One region of the Calditerricola yamamurae genome, then DNA from elsewhere that is predicted to be linked to it. Evidence: a T-box and tRNA genes for the amino acid it is inferred to sense, from the RefSeq annotation. Region 1 holds a T-box; the other holds one or more tRNA genes.

Region 1 (9,814 bases):
GGTCGGGTAAAAGGAAATGTCCCGCGTTGTCGCAGCGGGCGCTGCGGTTCCGAGCGGCTTCCTTCGCTACCTCTATTGTACCGGTGGGGTTGGTCCGTGTCTGCTGCGACATTCAACCGGCGATTCGGTCAGCCAACGACCGGCTTTTCTGACAAATGACGTGCAGCCGGGGGGCAGATGGTGTACAATGGAGAAGCATACTGCTGAGGACAAGGGGGAGACGGGCAACATGTGGCAGGTACCGACGCGCATCCTCATGGGACCGGGCCCGAGCGATGTCCATCCGCGGGTGCTAAAGGCCCTGTCCACGCCGCTGGTGGGCCACCTGGATCCGGCCTTTCTGGCGCTGATGAACGAGGTGCGCGACCTCTTGCGCCAGGTGTTCGGCACGAAAAACGAGCTGACCCTCGCCATGTCCGGAACCGGTAGCGCGGGCATGGAGACGGTATTCGTCAACCTGATTGAGCCGGGCGACCGGGTGGTGATCGGCGTCAACGGCCTCTTCGGCCAGCGCATGGTGGACGTGGCGTCGCGGTGCGGAGCCGAGGTGATTCCCGTCACCGCGCCGTGGGGCGAGCCGATTCCGCCGGAGGCTGTGGAAAAGGCGCTGAAGCAAGCCGACGGGCCGGTGAAGGCCGTTGCCATGGTGCACGCCGAGACGTCCACCGGCGTGTGGCAGCCGTTGGCCGACATCGGGCGGCTGGCCCATGAGCACGGGGCGCTGTTCATCGTGGACGCTGTGACCTCCCTCGGCGGGGTGCCGGTGGAGGTGGACAAAAACGGCATTGACGCCTGCTACAGTGGGACGCAGAAATGCCTCAGCGTGCCGCCGGGGCTGGCACCGGTCACCTTCAGCCCGCGGGCGCAAGAGGTGATCCGTACGCGTAAGACAAAGATCCAGAGCTGGTATCTTGACCTGTCGATGATCCAGCAATACTGGGGTGAAGAGCGGTTCTACCACCATACGGCGCCCATCTCGATGATCTACGCGCTGCGCGAGGGGCTTGAGGTGCTCATCGAGGAGGGGCTGGAGAATGTCTACCGCCGCCATCTGGAGCTGGGCCGTCGCCTGCAGGCGGCCCTTGAGGACATGGGGCTGACGCTGCACGTGGCGGAGGCCTATCGCCTGCCGCAGCTGACCACCGTGCGTGTCCCTGAGGGGATCGACGAGGCGGCGATCCGCCGGCAGCTCCTCGAGGTGTACGGGATCGAGATCGGCGGCGGACTGGGCGAGTTGAAGGGCAAGGTGTGGCGCGTGGGTCTGATGGGCTATAGCTGCCAGCTGAAAAACGTGGTGCTTTTCACCTCGGCGCTGCGCCAGCTTTTGGGCGAGGCGCGGTGAAGCCATCTGGCGGCAGTTTGGTGAAGCGGGAACGTCCCCCAAAAAACATCCCCTGTCCTGATTCGGACAGGGGATGTTTGTATGCTTCGAATATGCGTTTCAGGTGGCATCTGCTTGCGGCTCGGCCCACGTCAGCCATCCGTTGGCCTCAACGACCTCCAGGAATGTGGCCAGGCGCGGCAGCAGCGGCTCGGCCTCGTCGCCAAAGCGCTCGCGCAGCGCCGCGGCGATCTCGGCTACCGTGTAGCGTCCGTCACAGCGTGCGAGTACAAAGCTGCCGAGGGGATCGAGTGCCACGCGGATGGCAGCCGGCTGGTTCAGGTAGCGCACCGACAGGCGCTCCAGCCAGCCGGTCCGCGGTACAACCAGGGTTAGCGTATCGGGGTGGTCGGTCGCTTCCAGATGCACCGTTTCACGCAGGCGCGGTGTCATGGACAGCAGGTTTTGCTTCTTGCGCGCCGCGCGCCCTTTGCGCTCGAACAGCGCGCGCCATTTCAGCCCCATGGCCTTCCCCTACCTTTCGGCTGCCGCGTCGCCGTCGGCCGGACGAGCGGTGTTCCCTTTGGCCCGCACGGCCACCCAGGCGAGCAGGAGGGTGAGCGCAGCAAAGAGAACGAGCGTCACGCTGTTTTGCGGCAGGAGCACGTTTTCCGGCAGTTTCACGTTGAGCCAGATCAGGACGGCGATGAGCACGCCGACCAGTGCCTCGCCAGCGATCAGACCCGAGGCAAAGAGGGTGCCCGTTTCCACGCGGGCCGTTTTGGTTGCCTCGTCCTTCGTCAGCGCCTCCACGGCCCACCGCACCAAGCCGCCGACCATGATCGGGGTGCTGACGTGCACCGGCAGGTAGATGCCGACAGCCACAGCCAGCGAGTTAAGGCCCAGGCATTCGATGACGACGGCCGACGCCGCGCCCATGAAGATGAGGTCCCACGGCAGGTTGTCGGCCAGGATACCTTCGATGACCATCTTCATGAGCACTGCTTTGGGTGCCGGCAGGGCCTCGGAGCCCATCCCGTAGGTGGCGTGGAGCACGACGAGCACGAAGCCGATCACCAGCCCGGAGGCCAACACGCCGATCATCATGGCCAGCTGTTGCTTCCACGGCGTGCTGCCGACCAGGTATCCGGTCTTCAGGTCCTGGGAGATGTCGCCGGCCACCGCCAGCGCCGTGCAGACGATGGCACCCACCGTCAGTGCGGCCACCATGCCATGCATACCGTGCATGCCGGCCAGCTTAAAGACAAAGGTGACGATAAGGAGCGTGGCGATGGTCATCCCCGAAACGGGCGAGGACGAGCTCCCGACAATCCCGACGATACGCGAGGCCACAGCCACAAAGAGGAACCCGAAAACGGCGATGGCCAGCGCGCCGATGACCCCCACATTGGTGATGGGAGCGAAGGCGATGATGGCAATGATGATGGCCGTGCCGGCCAGCACCCACGGCATGGGGATGTCGCGGTCGGTCCGCGCCACACTCTCGGTTCGTCCGGTGCCGACTTTGCGGATGCCGCGCAGCGTGTCGCGGAGCGAGCGGTACAGCATGGGCAAGGTTTTGATAAGGGTGATCAGCCCGCCCGTGGCCACGGCCCCGGCACCGATGTACCGGATGTAGGCGTCCCACACGCCCCAGGCATCCAATTTGCCGACGGGGGCTTCCGCCGGGAAGAGGGGGTGGGCGTTATCGGCTCCGAAGAAGCTGATCATCGGGATGAAAACGAGCCAGGCCAAGAGGCCGCCGGCCAGCATTTGCCCGGCGATGCGCGGACCGATGATGTAGCCCACACCGAGGAGGGCCGGATAGGCGTCCAATCCGATGAGCGCGTTTTTAAATTTGGAAATTGTCGTTTCGATTTCTGTTTTGAAGAGTTTCAGGCCGTCGCCCAGCGCCTTGAACAGCCCGCCAACAAAGAAGCCGGTGAAGACGAGCCGTGCACTGGCGCCGCCGGCCTCACCCGACTTGAGCACCTCCGCACAGGCGGTACCTTCCGGATACGGAAGGGTGTGGTGTTCCTGCACGATCAGCAGGCGGCGAAGCGGCACCATCATGAACACGCCCAAGAAGCCGCCCGTCAGCACGATAAACGCGATCATCGTCTGACTGGGGGTCAGGTTCCACAGAAACAGGGCCGGCAGGGTGAAGATCGCGCCGGCAGCCACCGCTTCCCCGGCGGTGGTCATCGTCTGGACAATGTTGTTTTCGAGAATGGACTGGCGGCGAAAGATCCCGCGAAGAATGGCCATGGAAATCACGGCCGCGGGAATGGAAGCGCTTACTGTCATGCCGATCTTCAGGCCCAGATAGGCGTTCGCGGCACCAAACAAGATGGCCAGGAGGATCCCGAGGACAAGAGCGGTAACCGTCAGCTCGGGCAGCGATTTGTTTGCCGGAACGTAGGGTACAAAAGACTGCGGCCGTTGCTGTTCGTTTTTCATCCATGAGCCCTCCTTTGCAGAACGGTCTTTATTTTTTTGAAAAACAAAGGTTAAACACGGGTTAATTATATCATTTAATTTGTATCACCCGTATATTTTTATATATTTCATTTTTATTTCAATCGTCGCAATTAACGGATCTGTCGCTGGTGGCCGTCACCCACGACCCGCACCTGGCCGCCCGCGCCCACCGCGTGGTGCGCATGGCGGCGGGACTCGTTGATATGGAGGGTTGACAACGTCTTATACGTGTAATATTTTTTTTACAGATGTTATATGAACGTTTCGATCACAAGGGGGGATGGAAGATCAATGAGCGACAAAACGGAGGGGTGCTGCCGTCTGGCGAAACATTGATCAAGATTTTCGACGCCTTGTCCAACCCCCACCGATTGAAAATCCTCTCCTTATTAATGGGCAGGCGCGTCCACGTGAGTCAGCTTGCCCGTGAGGCGAAAATCAGCCGTCCGTTGCTTTACATGCATCTCAAGCGTTTGGAAGAGGCGGGGTTGGTCACGAGCAAGATGGAACTTTCTCCGGACGGAAAAGCATTGAATTATTACGAAATCATTCCGTTTTCTTTGCATCTCACGCCCGAGAACCTCGCGGAAGCGGCCAAAACCTTACCGGTGTCCCATCCACGACATGAATCCGGGCGTGCCAAAGGGAGAAAGTCAGAAGGGGAGGATGAGCAATGAATATGCATTATGCCGGGATGTGGTTTGCCCTTGCTATGAACCTGATGATTACCGTCGTCATCGTGGTCCTCATCTGGCAGATTTTCAAGTACCGCCAGACAAAGCTCATGAGCCAGGCCGAAATCGCGCGGGACGAAGCGTATCACAAACTGGCGGAAGAAGCGGTTGCCGTGCAACGGAAGATTTCCGAAGACTTGGCCGATCTGCGTAACCGCGTTGAAGCGATTGAGCGGATGCTGCGCGAGGTAGAGTAGGATCGGGGTGGAGCCAAGAAGTGAGAAATACCGGGATGGAGAATGCGTGCTCATCCAGGGATACCTGGCCGGATTGGCCGTCTTCGTTCAGCCGGCGAATTGGGCCCGACACGCGATGTTTGTCCATTCGTTTAGTCTGCTGCCCATTGGGATGTTGGGGATGGCGCTCGTGGGGCCGATACGGTGGGCCGCTGGGCGCAGCACTGTCCTGTACGGGTTGATGGTCTTCCTCTACGCAACGGCCAACAGCCGAGCTCTGATTCCGTGGGCTTCGGCGATGCATCCTGTGTTGGCACTCCTTTCCCTCACGCGCACCGCTGTTGACCGTTTGCCACGGCGTACAGCTTTGACTTTCCCCTGAGTTCGACGTAAGATAAGAAAAGGAGCCATTTGACTTTGGCGATACTGGATGGAAAAGAGATCCTATGGATGACCCCAAACGCGAGGATGGGGAGGAGTAGGCCGCCTGCGCGCCTTGCAGAGAGGGAAGCCCTTGGCTGCGAGGCTTCCCAGGCGAAAGCGGCCGAACGTCGCCCCGGAGCGGCTTGCCCGAACGCGCGGAATGTCCATGGAGTGGCCCGTTGCCAGTAGGGCAGGACGGTCACCGCCCGTTAGCGGAAGGAGAGCACGGCCTTTTCGCGCTGTGGCGCGCGTGCCCATGCTGACGCATCGTTGGAAAAACCCAACGGAAAGGATGCGCGCGGCGCGGAAGCAGCATGTTGGCGGGGCATGCGCATGACGGTTGGCCGTGAACAAAGGTGGTACCGCGAAGGGAGACCCCTTTCGTCCTTTGACGAAGGGGGTTTTTTGCTTGATGGGCTGACGAAATGCGAGGAGGGTGAGGTCATGGCAGAACACGCGACGAAACCCACCCTGCCGCCCCAATACGACCCGAAGGCGGTGGAAGCGGGGCGCTACCAGTGGTGGGTGAAAAACAAATTCTTTGAAGCCGGCGGCGATCCGGACAAGAAGCCCTTTGCCATCGTCATCCCGCCGCCGAACGTGACGGGCAACCTGCACCTTGGCCATGCCCTCAACTGCACGCTGCAGGACATCCTCATCCGCATGAAGCGCATGCAGGGCTACGATGCCCTGTGGCTGCCGGGCATGGACCACGCCGGCATCGCCACACAGACGCGGGTGGAGAAGGAGCTGGCCAAGGAGGGGCTGTCGCGCTACGACCTGGGGCGCGAGAAGTTCCTCGAGCGCGTGTGGCAGTGGAAGGAACACTACGCATCGGTCATCCGGGAACAGTGGGCCAAGCTCGGCCTGTCCCTCGACTACTCCCGCGAGCGCTTTACGATGGACGAGGGGCTGTCGCGCGCGGTGCGGGAGGTGTTTGTCTCCCTGTATGAAAAGGGGCTGATCTACCGCGGTGAGTACATCATCAACTGGGACCCGGTGGCCCGCACGGCCCTGTCGGACATCGAGGTGGAGTACAAGGAAGTCCAGGGCAAGCTCTACCACATCCGCTACCCGCTTAAGGACGGCTCGGGCGCGGTCGTCGTGGCCACCACGCGGCCGGAGACGATGCTCGGCGACGTAGCCGTGGCTGTGCATCCCGACGACGAGCGGTACAAGGCGTTCATTGGCAAGACGGTCCTCCTGCCCATCGTCGGCCGGGAGATCCCCATTATCGCCGACGAATACGTCGATCCGGAATTCGGCACCGGCGCGGTGAAGATTACGCCGGCCCACGACCCGAACGACTTCGAGGTGGGCCTGCGCCACAACCTGCCGCGCATCCTCGTCATGGACGAGGAGGCAAAGATGAACGAGAACGCCGGGCCGTACCAGGGGCTCGACCGCTACGAGTGTCGCAAGCGGCTCGTGGAGGACCTTGAGCGCCAGGGCTACCTCGTCAAGGTGGAGGACCACGTCCACGCCGTCGGCCACAGCCAGCGCAGCGGCGCGGTGGTGGAGCCGTACCTGTCGACCCAGTGGTTCGTGCGCATGAAGCCCCTCGCCGAGCAGGCCATCCGCCACACGCTGTCCGACGATGCGGTGCGCTTTGTGCCGGAACGGTTCAAGAAGGTGTTTTTGCACTGGATCGAGAACGTCCGTGACTGGTGCATTTCCCGCCAGCTGTGGTGGGGGCACCGCATTCCGGCCTGGTACACGCCCGACGGCGAGGTGATCGTGGCCCGCAGCGAGGAGGAGGCCTACGAAAAGGCGCGGGCGAAATACGGGCCCGACGTCACCCTCACCCAGGACGAGGACGTGCTGGACACGTGGTTCAGCTCCGGCCTGTGGCCCTTCTCCACGATGGGCTGGCCCGACGAGACAGGCGACCTGAAGCGCTACTACCCGACGGACGTCCTCGTGACGGCCTACGACATCATCTTCTTCTGGGTGGCGCGGATGATCTTCACCGCCCTGGAGTTCACGGGGCAAAAGCCGTTCAAGGACGTGATCATCCACGGCCTGATCCGCGACGAGAAGGGGCGCAAGATGTCCAAGTCCCTCGGCAACGGTGTCGACCCGATGGAAGTCATCGAGAAGCACGGCGCCGACGCGTTGCGCTTCATGCTGGCCACGGGCAGCTCCCCGGGCAACGACATCCGCTTCTCCTGGGAGCGGGTCGAGTCGGCGCGCGCCTTCGTCAACAAGATCTGGAACGCGTCGCGCTTCGTGCTGATGAACCTGCCCGAGGGGTTCACCGTTGCCGACGTGGACCTCTCCGGCCCGCTGAGCGTGCCCGACCAGTGGATCCTGCACCGTCTGAGCGAGACGGTGCGCGATGTCACGCGTCTCCTCAAGCAGTACGAATTCGGCGAGGCGGCGCGGGTGCTCTATAATTTCATCTGGGACGAGTTCTGCGACTGGTACATTGAGATGGCCAAGATCCCGCTCGGTTCGAGTGACGAGGCGGCCAAGCGGACGACGCGTGCCGTGCTCGTCCACACCCTCGATACCATCCTGCGCCTGCTCCACCCGTACATGCCCTTCGTGACAGAAGAAATTTGGCAGCACCTGCCCCACGAGGGCGAAACCATCGTGCGGGCCAAGTGGCCCGAGCCGAACGCGGCGCACCACTTCCCCGAAGCGGTGCGGGAGATGCGGCTCCTGGTGGAAACTATTCGCGCGGTGCGCAACCTGCGGGCCGAACTCAACGTGCCACTGTCCAAGCCGATCGACCTGCACATCAAGGCCGACAGCGCCGAGGTGCTGGCCCTGCTGGAAAAAGGACGGGCCTACTTGGAGCGGTTCTGCCGTCCCCAGGTGCTGGTCATGGGTGTCGACGTGACCAAGCCGGCAAGGTCGATGACCGCCGTCGTCACGGGGGCGCAGGTGTTTGTGCCCCTGGAGGGACTGGTTGACATTGAGCAGGAGCTCAAACGCCTCGAGAAGGAACTTGACACCCTGAACAAGGAAGTGGAACGCGCCGAAAAGAAACTGGCCAACCCCAATTTCGTGGCCAAGGCGCCGACCGAGGTGGTGGAGGCCGAGCGGGAGAAGGCGCGCATGTGGCGCGAGAAACGGGACAAGGTCCTGGCGCGCCTGGCCGAGCTGAAAGGGTAGGTTGTTAATTTCGGAATGTGCGGGGCAGTCGCATTCTTGCCGGCTGCCCCGAATACACATGGAGTGATTGCGGTCATGTACGCGATTCGTACGGTACAAGAGGCCATCGACTGGATTCACAGCCTGGTTCCCCTTGGCATCAAACCAGGCCTTGCGCGCATGGAATGGCTGATGGAGCGGCTGGACCACCCGCATCGGTACCTCAAGTTCATCCACATCGCCGGCACGAACGGGAAAGGGTCCACCGCGGCGATGATGGCCCGCGTTCTGGACGAGGCGGGCTACGACGTGGGGCTTTACATCTCCCCTTACGTGGAGCGATTTGAGGAGCGGATCCAACTCAACGGCAGGCCCATCCCCGGCGAGGAATTGGTGGAGCTGGTCAATCGGGTAAAGCCGCTGGTTGACGAGCTGGCCGAGACGGAGTGGGGGCCGCCGACGGAGTTCGAGGTCATCACCACCCTCGCCCTGCTGTATTACGAACGTCACCGTCCCTATTTTGTCGTGTGGGAGACGGGCCTTGGCGGACGACTGGACGCCACCAACATCGTCTACCCGGTGGTGGCGGTGATCACCAACGTGGGGGACGATCACCGGCATCTCCTGGGCCCCGACCGCCTGGCCATTGCCCGCGAGAAGGCGGGAATCATCAAAAGCGGCGTACCGGTGGTGACGGCGGAGGAAGATCCCGACGTGCTGGCACTCTTTCGGGACGTGTGCCGCGAAAAGCGCACGACCCTGTACGAGCCGGGCACGCATTACCGCTACGAGCGGCTGGAGCCGACCGAAGCGGGCGAGCGAATGCATTTTTACGGCCCGTACCGCGAGTTGCGGGACATCGAGGTGGGGCTCAAAGGGGCGCACCAGGCCCAAAACGCGGCGACGGCACTGATGGCCCTCGAGCTCTTGCGCCAGTTTTACGCTGCCCAACTGGAGGAGGAAGAGCCGATTCGCCGCGGCCTGGCGACGGTGCGCTGGCCGGGGCGCTTTGAGGTGCTGGCCGAACGCCCGCTTGTCATCGTTGATGGCGCGCACAACCCACAAGGTGCGCAGGCACTGGCGGCGACGGTTCGCGAGCGGCTCCCTGGGCGCCGGGTGCACCTGGTGGTCGGCTTCGTGCAGGACAAGGAGCACGAGGCCTTCCTTCGGCAGATATTGCCCCTTGCCCAGACGGTAACGGCGACGACGCCCGCCTTCCACAAAGCACTGCCGGCCGAGGAAACAGCCGCATTGGTGCGCCGCCTGGTTCCGGGCAAGGCGGTGAACACGGCACCGGACGCGGCGGCGGCGCTTCAGCATGCTCTGGCGCAAGCCAAGCCGGATGACGCGGTACTGGTGTGCGGGTCCTTGTACCTCGTCGCCGAGGTGCGCCAGGCCGTCCGGGAAAGGAAAGGGGTGGGGGCGTGATGGCGATCGAACAAGGCCGCGTGCATTTCATCGGCATCGGGGGATACGGCATGAGTGCCCTCGCACGGGTACTGCTGGACCGCGGGGTTCCGGTGTCGGGTTCGGACGTGGCGTCCAAGGCCCTGACGGAGCAGCTTGCCGCCCGCGGGGCC
Region 2 (9,814 bases), 500 kb from region 1:
GAGACGCGCAAGCGGGCGGCCCGCACCGGTCGCAACCCGCAGACCGGGGAGACGATCAACATTCCGGAAGCGGTCATTCCGGCGTTCCGCGCGGGCAACAAGCTGAAAGAAGCCGTGAAGTGACATGCGCCTCGACAAATTCCTCAAGGTCTCACGGTTGCTCAAGCGGCGAACGGTGGCGAAGGAGCTGTGTGATCAGAGCCGCGTCGAGCTGAACGGGCGGCCGGCGAAGGCATCGAGCACCGTGAGCGTGGGGGATTTGCTCACCCTCCATCTGGGAACGAAAACGCTAACGGTCCGCGTCGAGCGCGTAACGGAAAGCGCACGGAAGGAAGAGGCCGAGAGCCTGTACTCGGTCGTGGAAGAGACGCGGATCGACGCGGCGTTCGAAAACGGGGAGGACTACCGCCTGCGGTAGTCTCGGACGCAGATCAACTCCCTCGGTCCCATTGGGATCGAGGGAGTTTTCTGTGTGTGCCCAGCATGGGTGCTGTCGATTGAGTGACAGTCCCGAACGGTGAAGGCGGCAGTAACCGTTAGCTTAAGGCAAGGGCGTCCGCGGCGAGGCGGAGTCTGAAGGAAGCCGGCGGGACGTCCGGTTCAGTTTCGCCGACTTGTACGCTCAGCTTCGTCAACTCGATTGTGTACCGCGTGCGCAGGGCGTTGGGTTTAAGAGCGTGTAAAGTTTCAGTAGGAACACGGTGAGGAAAAAACGAAAAGAGACCTCACCGCAAGTTGTCTGGCCAGGCAACTTGCCCCGACACGAAGTCGAGGAGGCGGTGAGGTCTCATGGAATGGATTCGCGAAACCGCGCAAGAAATCCTCCTTCTTGTGCAGGAAATGGCTGACCTCCTGAAGCAAAGCCCGGATTTTGAGGCATTGGAGAAGGGCATCTACCGGCTGGTGCAGCAGGCAACCCTCCGGCTTTTGCAGGCGGCCTGTGCGGAGTTGGATCAACAGTTTATGAAAAACCGGGATCGGAAGCATTTAAAGATCGTGCATCGCAAGGAGCGCACGGTCCTGACGCCCTTTGGTGAGGTGCGTATTGAGCGGCGGTACTACGTGGACCGGGAAAGCGGTCAGGGCCGGTACCTTCTGGATGAGGCGCTGGGCTTGGCACCACGCCAGCGGCTTTCGCCGTGGGCAAGACAGTTGGCCGTAGCCCTGGCGGTGGAGATGCCGTATCACCGGGCAGCGGAAGTGCTCAAGCACGTGACGCTTGGGAATGTGGACATCCGGGCCATGAGCATCTGGCAGGAGGTACAAAAGGCCGGTAGGGAATTGGGGCAACAGATCGAACAGCGGCGGCGGGATGTGTTTGAACGGGGCGTAAGCCCCAAAGGGCAACGAAAGAGCTCGGCAGTGTATGTGGAAGCGGATGAGGTTTGGGTACCAGCCCGGCGTTCGGAAGGGAAGCGGGCAACGATTCCCGTCAAGGTGGCGGTGGCCTACGAGGGAAAAGGGGACGTTTCGGCCCAGCGGCGTCGTTTGCAAGAACGTTGTGTGCATGCCGGTGTAGCAGAAGGGACGACCTTTTGGGAAGAGTGCGTGGCGAAGTTTGGTGAACATTGGGATTTCGGCGCAGTGGAGCGATGGTATGTGGGGGGTGATGGAGCGGCGTTTGTAAAAGAAGGGTGTGCGTATTTTCCGGGAGCGCAATACCGGCTCGATCCGTTTCACCTTCGTCGGAACCTGGTGGAGAGTCTTCGACATGACGAGAAGGCGTATCGGGAGGTTTGTGCTGCGCTGGCAACGTCCGATTGGGAAGGGGTTGAGCAGGCTCTGAAAGCAGCCGAACATCGCAGCCGCGGGGCACAGCGGCAGCGGGTGGTTCAGTTGCGGCGCTATCTGCGGACCAACTGGGAAGGCATTCGGGAGTTGGGAGAGCCCGTGCGATTAGGGGCGATTGAGGGACAAGTGTTTCATCACATTGCACGGCGGATGAAGCGTCATGGAGCGCGTTGGAGCGTCGAGGGGGCCGGCCGGTTGGCGCGGCTTTTGGCGTCGCGGGCAAATGGGGAACTGGCTGAAGTGGTGAAAACCAAGTGGACAGCCCAACCGGAAAGAATGAGCCATGTGTTTGGCAAAGGAGCGGCGGAGGAAAGGGAAAAGAGTTGGAGAGCAGACATAGAGGGATGGCTGCGCGCAAGGATTCCGGCCCTTAACGGGCCTGGATCCGGTGCGCCTTGGGTAAAGTATGTGCTTCGTGAGCTTGTGCGGGCGATTCCAAGAAGGGTGTAAACCGATCACTCAAATTTTTGTGTCGGGGTACCTACTGAAAGTTGACACGCACTGGGTTTAACATTCCCTTGATGATCGGCGCGGTTTTCGGTAAGATGAAGCAAGTTGTGTGGGGTTGTCGTTTATCTCACTAATGGAATAAAGGATTGGTTGTGAAGGGGAAAGGGGTTGGAACCGTGACCAATGATGCCTCACGCCGCACGCTGGGCGTTTGGCTGCTGGCCGCGCTGGTGGTGGGCAATATGGTGGGGTCGGGCATCTTTATGCTGCCGCGCACCCTGGCCGAGAAGGCCAGCCCGGCTGGTGTGCTGCTGGCCTGGTTGATGACCGGTGCCGGTGTGTTGATGAGCGTGCTGGTGTTCGGCAACCTTGCGTTGCGCAAGCCTGACCTCACCGGCGGCCCCCAGGCTTATGCCCGGGCGCTCTTTCCGGGCCGATCCTTCTGGTCTGTGTTTTCCGGGTACGCCGTGGCCTGGGGCTACTGGGTAGCCAACTTTGGGGGCAATGTGGCCATCATCACCACCTTTGCCGGGTACCTGTCCACGTTTTTTCCCATTATGACGAGTCAGGCCGTGATCGGGACGCTGGGCCCGTTTGTGCTCAGCGTGGGCAATGTGCTCACCTTTGCGGTTTGCTCGGCCTTCTTGTGGGGCATTCATTTCTTGATCCTGCGGGGCATGGAAGGGGCGGGGAAAACCAATTTTGTCGCGACGGCGGCAAAAGTGGCCGGCTTTCTGCTCTTCCTCATTGCCGCCTTGTTTGCCTTTGACGCGGGCAACCTCGTGCCCTTTGGCGCGCCACGCACGGACGAGACGGGCCAAGTGCTCGGCCTCTGGGAACAGGTGAACCAAGCGGCAGTGGCAACCCTGTGGGCGTTTGTCGGCGTGGAATCGGCTGTCGTGTTCTCTGGGCGAGCCCGCAGGCCGCGGGACGTGAAGACAGCCACCCTTGTGGGGTTGCTGGTGGCGTTGGCGCTGTATGTCGCCATTACTTTTCTCGTCATGGGTGTCTTGCCACACGAGCGGTTGGTCGCTTCGGACAAACCGCTGGTCGATACGCTTTCGGCCGCAGTAGGGCCCTCCGGCGCGTATCTCCTGGCGGTGCTGGGACTCATCAGCTTGTTTGGGTCCTCCATCGGCTGGATCTGGTTGAGCGCGGAGGTCCCGTACCAGGCGGCCAAGCAGGGCTTGTTCTTGTCGCCGTTCCTTCGGGAAAACCGGCGGGGCGCGCCGACCGTTGCCCTGACGGCCACCAACGTGATGGCCCAGCTTTTCTTGCTGTCGACGTTGTCGCAGTCGGTGGCCAAGGCCTTCGATTTCGTGATTCACGTGGCCACGTTGGCGTACCTGGTTCCGTATCTTGTGGCCCCAGTCTATCAGCTAAAACTGGTGATTACCGGGGAAACGTATGAATCGGATGGCCGGCCGCGCCGTGTCGACGGCGTCATCGCCGTGCTGGCGACGGTGTACGCGGTGTGGGTCGTCTGGGCGGGAACGGCAGACCTGAGCACTTTCCTGCTCGGCGTGGGGCTGCTTGTCTCGGGCATCGTGTTTTACCCGTGGGTGTGGGCAGAGCGTGCCAAGCAGCGGCGGGGAAAGCCCGATGCTGCGTAGGGGATGTTGGCAGGCGGGGAAAAGGCGTGGGGGTTGCCTGCGGTTCGGAGGACGACCCGGGTTCTATTTCCGGGGGACTGTCCGTAAGATGACCGTGAGGAGGTGTCCGATGATGGAAGGAAAGGGCCGCGGGCAACTGCACCACGAGATCATCATGGAAAATCGGAAGACGCTTCGGATCACGGGTGTAATCAATGTGGAAAGCTTCGACAGCGAGGAATTTCTCCTCGAGACCAGCTGCGGGTTTTTGGCCATCCGCGGGCAGCATTTGCACATGAAAAACCTCAATGTGGAACAGGGACAGGTGGCCATCGAGGGGAAAGTCATTGAGATGGGCTACTTGGACGAAGGGACACCGGGAGAGCGGGCTAAAGGGTTCTTTAGCCGATTGTTTCGGTGACCGTTCGGGAGCAGTTCCTCTCTTGGTGGCTCACGGTGGCCTGCGGCATCGGACTGGGCGCGGTCTTTGACCTGTACCGCGTGATCCAGTGGCGGCTGCGTCTCGGACGGGCCGTGGTGACCGCCCTCGACCTGATACTCTTGGGCATCGCCGCCCTCGGGGTGTTTTGGGTCTTGTTCCACGTCAACGGGGGAGTGGTTCGTGCCCACACCTTCTTGGGGCTGGCGGCGGGCGCCGTTTTTTATGGTGCGGCGCTCAGCGCGCCGATGGTGCGCGGATGGGGGATGCTGCTTGCGCTGGTCGGGCGCGTCCTCTGGGGGTTGATGTGGTGCCTCGATGTCGTTTTTGTCCGCCCCGCCGCGTGGACGGTGCAGAAGATGGTCGTGGGGGTGGAGCTGGTCTTCCTCGGGGTGGTGGGGCTTGCTGCGGGCGTCGGCAAAGCCGTGTGGAGGGTCCTGGCGGTCCTGTGGCGCCCGGCCCGAAAAGGGTTCGCAAGCGGAGCAGGATTCGCGCGGCGAACCGCGAAAATCATTTGGCGATGGGGAAGAAAGCCGAAAGACAGGTGAGGTGATGGACCCGTGCCAAAGATGGGAATGCCTCGGCGCCGCGGATTGATCCTGCTCGTGTTCCTCGTGGCCTTCGGCGCATGGGCAGCGGGGAAATGGTGGGAACAGGAACAACAGCTTCGCGCCCAGGAAGCGACGCTGACCCGGCTGAAGCAGGAAGCGGTGAACCTCGGCCGCAAGCGGGAGTCCCTTGCCGAGCAAGTGAAACGGCTCGAAAATGAGGACTATGTGGCCGAACTGGCACGACAGTATTTCTTCCTCAGCAAACCGGGAGAAACCCTTTATTTGATGCCTCGCACCCCACAGTCACCGGCCCCTAACCAGGCTCTAAGTCAATAACTGTGGATGGGAGGTCAACCAAGCCAAGGGTATAAAAGCGAGGAGCATCTTCCGCACATAGATTTCGCGGTTGCGGAACCCGTAGCTGATTCGTTTGAGCAGCTTGATCTTGGTGTGCACGCCTTCCGTGTAGCCGTTCGAAACACGCCAGGTGTGGTAAGCCAGAATCGCCTCGCGCCAGCGGCGGAGCGTGCGTCCCCACTGCAGGAGCGCGGCATCGCTTGCCGACTGGGCCTCAAAGATCACGCGGTCCAGGATGGCTGCGGCTTCGTCTCGATTGGAAGCACGGTAAACGTCTCGCAGCTGCTCTTTGACCCAGTGAAAGTGGGCCACGTTCTTGTGATGCTTCCGAATGGCGGCAAGCTGGGCAGCTTGGCGTTCGGTGAGGTCGTCCTCGTTCTTCAAAAGCGGCCATCGAGGCAGGCGTACCCCGGTCACCTGCTGTTCCACTAGCCGTGCTTCGTCAACCCGCCGATTCGCGTCCTGGATGACGTGAAACGGATCCGCCACGATGACAGCGCCGGGCAAAGCGCGCTTCACGGCATGGCGCCAAGCATCCTTCAGGTCGATGCACACGGCCCGAATCCGCCGACGAACCGTCTCCGGCAGCTGGCGCAAAAAGCGCTCCAGTGTTTTCATGCGGTCATCCGGCAAGATGGCCAAAAGGCACCGTTTTGGCCACACGCATGTGACCGTAACCATCATGTCACGGCCACGATAGCTGTGTTCATCAATGCTAAGCACGAAGGCATCGACATCCCGGAGGGCTTCCTCGAGATTTACCTGCTGGTCTACGTACCGAAGGAGCAGACGGCGCAAGGTGCTGCTGCTTGTTCCGCTTTCCTGGGCGGCACGACGGAAACTGCCCGCTTTCAGGCGCTGGAGCAAAAGGGCTTCGGCCCGTTCGGTCCTGCGTGCCCAGGGGCGAATACCAGGAAAGCGTTCGGTGAACACTTTTCGACAGGCCGTGCACTGGAAGCGCCGGGGACGTACCCAGAGGTAAACCGGTTTCTCGTTGCACCAGGTGTGCAGCTTCCGTTTCCATTCGCGCGCACGATCGTAGACGCGGCGTGTCAGCTGTCCACAATCCGGACACCGCGCTTCCTTACGCGGCCGACCGGCGTAGATGTGAATACCATCGGATTGATGCACGATACGGTAAACAATCCACGATTGTAAGCCGAACATTTCTGCGGTAAGCTTGTTCATAGGCGGTCGCGAGCCTCCTTCGGGATGTGATGTGCCTAACTATCCCTTGGCTCGTCGACCGCCTTTTCCTCTTAGATCCCACACTTTTTAGCGTAGAGCCCCCTAACCATTGACGAGACCCGAACGCCGGGATAAAATGAAATAGATTCGTGATTCTTAGTGCACCAAGGGAGGATTTCTTTGTACATGGCCATTGAGGTTGGCAGCAAACTGCAAGGCAAGGTAACCGGTATCACCCATTTCGGGGCGTTCGTGGAGCTGCCAGGAGGGGTTACGGGACTTGTCCATATTTCGGAAATTGCTGACTACTACGTGAAAGATGTACGCGATGTTCTCAAAATCAACGACATCGTCACGGTGAAGGTGCTGAACATCTCGGAAAACGGGAAAATCGGCTTATCCATTCGCCAGGCCCAAGACAACTACGATCCCCGCGCACGGAAGCGGCGTCGGGAGCGGGACGTTTCCTTCGAGGAAAAGCTCAGCCGATTCCTGCGCGAGAGCGAGGATCGGTTGGCCTCCTTGCGCCGCCACGGTGAAGGACGCCGTGGGCGCGGCGCGCGCAAGGGGTGACGGTTGAGCCAGAACGAGCAAGGGCAACACTCCCGGCGTGGGAGTGTTTTTTTGCGGACGACGCAGAAACCTAAAAATGGAACTATTTCTCATCCTTGACCCCTTGACACATCCAGAAAGGTATTGTATACTGCTTGACGTGAACGACGCGGGGTGGAGCAGCCAGGTAGCTCGTCGGGCTCATAACCCGAAGGTCGCAGGTTCAAATCCTGCCCCCGCAACCATATGGTGGCGGCGTAGCTCAGCTGGCTAGAGCGTACGGTTCATACCCGTAAGGTCGGGGGTTCGAGGCCCTCCGCCGCTACCAGCGTGGCCCGTTGGCGAAGTGGTTAACGCACCAGATTTTCAATCTGGCATGCAGGGGTTCGAATCCCCTACGGGTCACCATTTTTCTTTTTCTGGACGGTTAGCTCAGCTGGGAGAGCACCTGCCTTACAAGCAGGGGGTCGGCGGTTCGAGCCCGTCACCGTCCACCATCTATCGTGTGCAAGCACCGCCTGCACGGCGATGAGCCGGAGCAGGCGATTCGTTTTTTCCGGGCTTCGACAGACGTAGGGTGTCGGGGGAAGATTGCGACGGGTGGGGCGGCGAGTCGGCTCGACCGATCGGAGAACGGGCAGAGGAATGTCGGAAGATTTCCATCGGCTGGCGCGCGAAATGACAGACTTTTGCGAAACGCGGGCGTATAATGGGGGCACCAAAGGGAAACGGGTGGTGACGAACGTGATGTTTCGCAAACCGGATGGATTCGCGGGGAATCTGATGGGAGCGGCGTGGCAAGCCGGAACCGCCGAGCCTGCCGAAAGGGGGGCGGGAAGGGCTGCCCGCTGGTGGATCCGCTGGAGCGTGCCCCTGCTTGTCATCGGCTTTTTGCTTGGACAAGCTGTATTGGTCGAAGGGTTGGCGCCATTTGCCGTACCGTTTTTTGCGGTGGCATACCATTTGCGCCGCGATCGGTTCCTGCCGATTGCGATTGCCCTTTGCGGAGGGGCGGCCTTGGTGTCGACCGATCACCTCTTCGTTACATTGCTCGCGTGCGCCATGTACCTGATGCTCCAGCTCGGTTTGGAACGCCGCAAGCGTGTGGCGCGGAGCGATCTTTCCCACGCGCCGCTCTTGACGGCGCTGGCGGTGTTCGGTGCTCATACCGGGTATACCTATGGAATGGCCAACACGCTGACCGTCTCCCAAGCGGTGGGCTACGCGGTGGAAGGGGCGCTCAGTTTTCTGCTGACGCTGATCTTTGTTCAGGCGCTTCCCCTCGTGACGTCACGCCGGTATCGCCGTCCGCTTCGTCAGGAAGAAGTGGTGTGCGCCCTCATCCTTCTCGGATCCGTGCTGATTGGCACCGTGAACTGGCAGCTTTATGGCATGGCCGTGCACCACGTGCTGGCACAGTATTTCCTGCTCGTCTTTGCCTTCGCGGGAGGCGGGGGGATCGGCGTGACGGCGGGCGTGGTGATCGGGCTGATGCTTGCCCTGGCCGACATCGGCGAGCTGAACCACATGAGCCTGCTCGGGTTTGCCGGACTGTTGAGCGGGCTGTTGCGCGAGGCACGGAAGCCGGGGGCGGTGACTGGCCTCCTGATCGGGGCAAGCCTCTTCACGTTCTACATGGAGCCCACGGGGCGGATGTGGAGTGCCCTCGGGGAGTCGCTGGTCGCCGCGGTCCTGTTTGTGCTGACGCCGCGTGTGCCGTTGCGCCAGTTGGCCGCCCTCTTGCCGGGCACCCACGAGCACCTGCTCAACCAGCAGTCCTATATGCGCCAAGTGCGGCAAGCTACCGCTGCGCGCGTGGAACAGTTTGCGCGTCTATTTCAGAAACTGGCGCACAGTTTCGCCCAGGCGGACCCGGATGCCCAACACGGCAAGGCGGATGTGATGAAAGAGCTAGACAGCTTCCTGGGTGACGTGACCGCCGTCACGTGCAACGTCTGCCGAAAGAAGGATGTCTGCTGGGGCGAGAAAGCCGAGGAGACGTATGATTGGATGCGGTACTTTGCCGGGGTGGTGGCGGCCGATGGCACGTTCCGGCGGCAGCTTCCCTTTGAATGGAAGCGCCACTGCGTCAAGGCGCAGGATGTCTTGAACGTTATGGCGGACCAGTACCCGCTTTTCCGCGAGCGATTCCGCTTGAACCAGCGTATCCGTGACAATCGGCTTCTGGTTGCCGAGCAGCTGAGCGGCGTGTCGCGGGTGATGGACGATTTTGCCGCGGAAATCCGCCGCGAGGGACAGGACCTGGTGGTGCAGGAAGGGCAGATTCGCGAGGCCCTCGAGGAGATCGGGCTGTCGGTGCGCAAGGTGGACATCTACAGCCTGGCCGAGGGCAACGTGGACATCGAGGTGAGCCAACCGAGCTGCGATGGCCGTGACGAGTGCGAGAAAATCGTGGCCCCGCTGGTGTCCGACCTGCTCGGGGAGACGGTGGCCGTGGCGGAAAAGCGTTGCCACGCCTACGCCGACGGGTATTGCACGATGTGTCTGCGCACGGCCCACAAGTACCGGGTCCAGTCGGCGATTGCCGCGGTGGCCAAGGATGGCGGCTGGCTGTCCGGTGACAGCTTCGCCACCCTCGATCTCGGGAACGGGCGGTACGCCGTGGCTCTGTCCGACGGCATGGGCAACGGCGAGCGCGCCCACCGGGAGTCGAGCGAGACGCTGGAGCTCCTGAAAGAGATGCTGAGCGTGGGTTTTGACGAGCAGATGGCCATCAAGTCGGTGAACGCCGTGCTCTCCCTGCGTTCGACCGAGGAGACCTTCGCCACCCTTGATCTGGCCATCATCGACCTGCATTCGGCGGAGGCCAAATTCTTGAAGACCGGTTCGACGCCGAGCTTCATCAAGCGTGGACGCGAGGTCTTCACTGTGTC

Evidence for each region. A T-box is a leader RNA that pairs with one kind of tRNA and senses whether it is charged. The one in region 1 lies ahead of ACYQ0Z_RS01695 (valine--tRNA ligase), so its partner is inferred to be a tRNA-Val.
Region 2: it has a tRNA-Val gene. The T-box ahead of ACYQ0Z_RS01695 (valine--tRNA ligase) is inferred to sense a tRNA for this amino acid. The anticodon was not compared.

What each region holds. Positions count from the first base shown of each region.
Region 1 covers NZ_BAAIFH010000004.1:45,937-55,750, reverse strand. Annotated here, with positions in the region: gene ACYQ0Z_RS01725 (pyridoxal-phosphate-dependent aminotransferase family protein) at 188-1,342, shown strand; gene ACYQ0Z_RS01720 (PqqD family protein) at 1,442-1,846, opposite strand; gene ACYQ0Z_RS01715 (OPT family oligopeptide transporter) at 1,856-3,781, opposite strand; gene ACYQ0Z_RS01710 (ArsR/SmtB family transcription factor) at 4,114-4,479, shown strand; gene ACYQ0Z_RS01705 (hypothetical protein) at 4,476-4,733, shown strand; gene ACYQ0Z_RS01700 (DUF6220 domain-containing protein) at 4,780-5,094, shown strand; T-box leader at 5,169-5,527, shown strand; gene ACYQ0Z_RS01695 (valine--tRNA ligase) at 5,580-8,255, shown strand; gene ACYQ0Z_RS01690 (bifunctional folylpolyglutamate synthase/dihydrofolate synthase) at 8,331-9,662, shown strand; gene murC (UDP-N-acetylmuramate--L-alanine ligase) at 9,662-9,814, shown strand, end outside.
Region 2 covers NZ_BAAIFH010000004.1:547,906-557,719, reverse strand. Annotated here, with positions in the region: gene ACYQ0Z_RS04230 (HU family DNA-binding protein) at 1-123, shown strand, start outside; gene ACYQ0Z_RS04225 (RNA-binding S4 domain-containing protein) at 125-418, shown strand; gene ACYQ0Z_RS04220 (ISLre2 family transposase) at 790-2,241, shown strand; gene ACYQ0Z_RS04215 (amino acid permease) at 2,418-3,854, shown strand; gene yabP (sporulation protein YabP) at 3,967-4,254, shown strand; gene yabQ (spore cortex biosynthesis protein YabQ) at 4,251-4,820, shown strand; gene ACYQ0Z_RS04200 (FtsB family cell division protein) at 4,842-5,159, shown strand; gene ACYQ0Z_RS04195 (ISL3 family transposase) at 5,148-6,368, opposite strand; gene ACYQ0Z_RS04190 (S1 domain-containing RNA-binding protein) at 6,555-6,941, shown strand; tRNA gene ACYQ0Z_RS04185 (tRNA-Met) at 7,089-7,165, shown strand; tRNA gene ACYQ0Z_RS04180 (tRNA-Met) at 7,172-7,248, shown strand; tRNA gene ACYQ0Z_RS04175 (tRNA-Glu) at 7,253-7,328, shown strand; tRNA gene ACYQ0Z_RS04170 (tRNA-Val) at 7,342-7,417, shown strand; gene spoIIE (stage II sporulation protein E) at 7,668-9,814, shown strand, end outside.